Regions from separate parts of the Bacillus sp. AL-1R genome, predicted to be linked through region 1. Evidence: predicted binding sites of a transcription regulator. Region 1 holds the regulator's gene; the other holds the start of a gene.

Region 1 (2,197 bases):
AATGATTGAATACAGAATAATATTCTTCCCAAATCGTTTTATCACTCTGTAAACCAGTGTTTTGGGCTAGGTATCCTACAGTAACGTCTTTAGGCTTATTTATTTCGCCGCCATCATAGGATATTTCACCTGCTATGATTTTCAATAATGTAGATTTTCCAGCACCATTACGTCCAACAATGGCAACTCGATCACTCGTTTGAACTTCTAATTTTATATTTGAAAGTATAATGTCACTACCAAAATACTTTGAGACATTATTTACTTGTAAAAGAATCATTGATAACACCTCATTGCAAAATTTTTTATCTATGTAACTGTAGACTGTCAAAATTCTTAAATATAGTGTATATTTTACATTAGAACAAGTACTTTATTACTAAAATAAGGTCAAATTACACACCATAGTAAAAAGAATTACAGTAAGTGGGGGATTAAAAAATGGATTCGGAACAAATTAAAATTCCACAAGCTACTGCTAAACGTCTACCTTTATATTACCGTTTTATAAAGAATTTGTCTTTATCAGGTAAACAAAGAGTTTCTTCAGCAGAGTTAAGTGAAGCAGTAAAGGTAGATTCCGCTACAATCAGAAGAGATTTTTCTTATTTTGGGGCACTAGGTAAAAAAGGTTATGGATATAATGTAAATTACTTATTAACTTTTTTCTCGAAAGCGCTTAACCAGCATGAAGTTATGAAAGTTGCATTAATTGGTGTTGGTAATTTAGGAACTGCATTTTTACACTATAATTTTATAAAAAATAATAATACAAAAATTGAGATGGCATTTGATATTGATCCAAATAAAATTGGTACTGAAATAGGTGGAGTACCTGTTTATAATTTAGAAAATCTAGAAGAAGTTATGAATGAAGATATTCAAATCGTTATTTTAACTGTTCCTGCACCAGTGGCACAATCAATAGCTGATCGATTAAATGGAAAAAATATTAGAGGAATTTTAAATTTCACACCTGCACGAATTAGTGTACCAGAACATATTCGCATTCATCATATAGACTTAGCAGTTGAACTGCAAACATTGGCATATTTTTTACAACAATAAAATTACTGGATATATAAAAAACCCCCTCTTGGGGGTTTTTTAATGTAAATTAATCTGCTGAAAAACAACAAAAGAGTTCATTAACATATGTGTTAAGATTGGAACCAAAATTGAGTTTGTTCGTTTATACAGGTAACAAAATACAAAACCAATTAGAAAGTATGACAAAAAGAAGGGTAAGTCTCCATGCATAAGTGAAAAGATCGCTGAACTAATCCCAGCAGAAATAATAAATGGTAAACGATTATAAAGCCTTTTAAAAATAATTCCACGAAAAATAACTTCTTCTAAAATTGGTGCAACTAGACTTGGTATGACAATAAAAGCTGGATTAAGCTTAGCGATGTTTATGATATTTTGAGTATTTTCTGAGCCCTTATGTAAATCAAGTACATAAATTAAAATTAAATTACAAACAATTTGAGTTAGCATTGTTATGAAGTAACCTAAAATAACCCAATTTATTATTGTACGATAATTAGTTTTAAAACTCTTTATTCCTTCATAAATGGGCTTGTGTAATAAGAGAAGTATAATAATTAATCCAGTTACGAAACTAATACAACCCCATAATGCCACCGCTTCAAGAGAAGCTGTTTTCCGATCCACTCCAACGTATAAGTTACTTTTTAATAAAAAGGGAACTCCGAATACCGCTGAATATTGAAGAACGACGTACGTTAATAAAATCCATAAATCTCTAGTTTTCAATACAATAGCTCCTTTGTGTTGATATTTTTCATAACAAAAAGGTTTATAACAACACGTACATATTTTACTCGTTTCTTATGTTTCTTAAAAGAAATTTTCACTTTTTATTTTACTTTTGATAGTTGATAAATAAAACTTATTAAATTTCGACAAGAAAAGTGCCTGCTTCGGGCTTGCAAAATTTTTTAATATTATTTAAACTATTAATTGTGTTAGCACTCAATACACATGAGTGCTAAAAAAATAATGATTTGATTATTGAGGAGGTATTACGCATGTTAAAGCCATTAGGTGATCGTGTTGTAATTGAGCTTGTTGAGTCTGAAGAAAAAACTGCTAGTGGTATCGTGTTACCAGGTAGTGCACAAGAAAAGCCACAAGAAGGCAAAGTTGTTGCAGTAGGTACTGGTCGAGTACT
Region 2 (2,197 bases), 1.8 Mb from region 1:
CTTGTATATTCTTTTATATTTGTTTCATTTTTCAACATGTTGAATAATCGATTTCCATCTGATGCATCTCCATATAACACGACTCCAACAACTTTTTCATCTTTCACAATTACTTTTTTGTAAAGTCCAGTAAATTGGTCATTTACAATGATTGCTTGCATATCTTCTTCTTCATGGATTAATCCAGCAGAGAATAAATCACAGCCAGATACTTTTAATTGAGTAGATAAAATACTTCCTTTATATCCGTTCGTTTCGTTAGCAGTCATATAATCAGCAAGTACAATCCCTTGTTCGTAAAGTGGTGCAACTAAACCATAAGTAGTTTCGTTATGTTCTGCGCATTCACCTACTGCATAAATTGATGGTTCGGATGTTTCCATAAAATCGTTTACAATAATTGCGCGGTTTGTGTTTATTCCTGCTTCTTTTGCTAAAGATATATTAGGTCTGATACCTACTGCCATTACGACTAAATCGCAATCTAATGAAGTGCCATCGGAAAAACTAATCCCTTCTACACGGTCCGTACCATTTATTGAAATTGTTTGCTTCTCCATTAAGAAGTTCATACCTTGTTTTTCTAAATCTTTTTTTAGCATTTTCGCAGCAGTTGCATCTAATTGTTGTTCCATTAAAGTAGGCAGTAAATGAACAACATGTACTTCCATTCCTCGATCAATTAATCCTCTTGCCGCTTCTAAACCTAATAATCCTCCCCCTATTACGACAGCTTTTTTATACCTTTTTGCATAATCCATCATTAATTCAGTATCTTGAATTGTCCTAAAACCAATTACGCCTTGTAGATCATTTCCGGGTATAGGCAGTATAAAGGCACTAGATCCAGTAGCTAAAATAAGCTCATCATACGAAATTGTTTTTCCTTTTTCTGTTTCAACTGTTTTTTCATTAGGAGATATTTTAGTAACTTTTTCGTTTGTAAGTAATGTAATTTGATTCTCTTTATACCAATTCCATTCATTTATATTAATTTCATCGAAAGTTGTTTTTCCTTGTAATACATTTGATAACATAATCCTGTTATAGTTTGGATAAGGTTCATCACCAATTATAGTGATCTCAAATAACTGTTTATTTCTTTTTAGAATTTCTTCTATACAACGCACTCCTGCCATGCCATTACCAATCATCAATAATTTTCTTTTCATCTTTTTTTCCTCCAAGAATAATTTGTGAATTTATTCACAAATATAATTAAAAAAAATCAACTTCATCATTCATTACTTGTTTTTTCCTTCTAAATACAAGTTTAGTATAACGGATAATGTAACTGATTACTGGATAATATTTGACAAAATTTTGAACAAGTCCAAATTCTTTTTTTAAAAAACCTCTAAAGCTAAAATTAGCCTTAGAGGTTTTGAACTTATTTTTTCTTTTTTAATTTTTCTTCAGCTTTTTTTATATCTTCAATCTCTCTATACTTTACAATCTTTTTGATCAAATCAAATGGAAGTGGATCGTTTATTGGAAATTGTACAGATCCTTTAGCGCCTTTATAAACCGACAATTCCTCTTTAAATGCTGCAATTCCACTTGCGCCCGGGTAAAATCCAATATGATTTTTAAATGCAGCAAAATGTAGTAAATTTTTATTTAATACAAATGTAGGCATTTGATAACTAATTCTCTCTACTGCATTTGGTACAACTTCTTTTACAATCATTCTTAAAGCTTGTAATTTTTCCTGGACATCAGGCTGAAATTGTGAAATATATTCATCTACGGTTTCAAATGTTTTTTTAGTATTTTCCATAAGTCTCCTTTAGCAAAATTATCCTGCTTTTTCAGTTTTATCTCCAGTCAGTGAATTAATTTTTCTGAGTGAAGGAAATAAATACATCCATAGTCCTGCAACTAAAATCGTCCCAAGTCCTCCTACAAAGGCCGCTGGTACAGCTCCAATTAAACCAGCCATTGTCCCAGATTCAAATTCCCCTAGCTGATTTGAAGTTCCAATAAATAAAGAATTGACAGCATTTACTCTTCCTCTCATATCATCAGGTGTCTGTAACTGAACAAGCGAGGAACGTATCACTACGCTAACTACATCTGAAGCTCCAATAATAAATAATGCAATTAAAGAGACAACTAAGTTTGTTGAAATAGCAAATAACATGGTTGCTAATCCAAAAATACCTAAAGCTCCAAATAATATTGGTCCAAAAGATTT

What was found. Region 1 encodes Rex, which represses fermentation and respiration genes when NADH is low (regulators of the CRP and FNR family bind a similar motif). Its sites were predicted from a motif close to TTGTGAAATATTTCACAA; they were not measured.
Region 2: the regulator Rex is predicted to act here: its motif matches at 1,195-1,212, upstream of nirB (nitrite reductase large subunit NirB).

Annotation. Positions count from the first base shown of each region.
Region 1 covers NZ_CP197469.1:4,208,460-4,210,656, reverse strand. Annotated here, with positions in the region: gene ACSBO6_RS19980 (ABC-F family ATP-binding cassette domain-containing protein) at 1-280, opposite strand, end outside; gene ACSBO6_RS19975 (redox-sensing transcriptional repressor Rex) at 442-1,068, shown strand; gene ACSBO6_RS19970 (CPBP family intramembrane glutamic endopeptidase) at 1,108-1,779, opposite strand; gene groES (co-chaperone GroES) at 2,055-2,197, shown strand, end outside.
Region 2 covers NZ_CP197469.1:2,366,786-2,368,982, forward strand. Annotated here, with positions in the region: gene nirB (nitrite reductase large subunit NirB) at 1-1,172, opposite strand, end outside; gene ACSBO6_RS11000 (iron chaperone) at 1,391-1,780, opposite strand; gene ACSBO6_RS11005 (MFS transporter) at 1,799-2,197, opposite strand, start outside.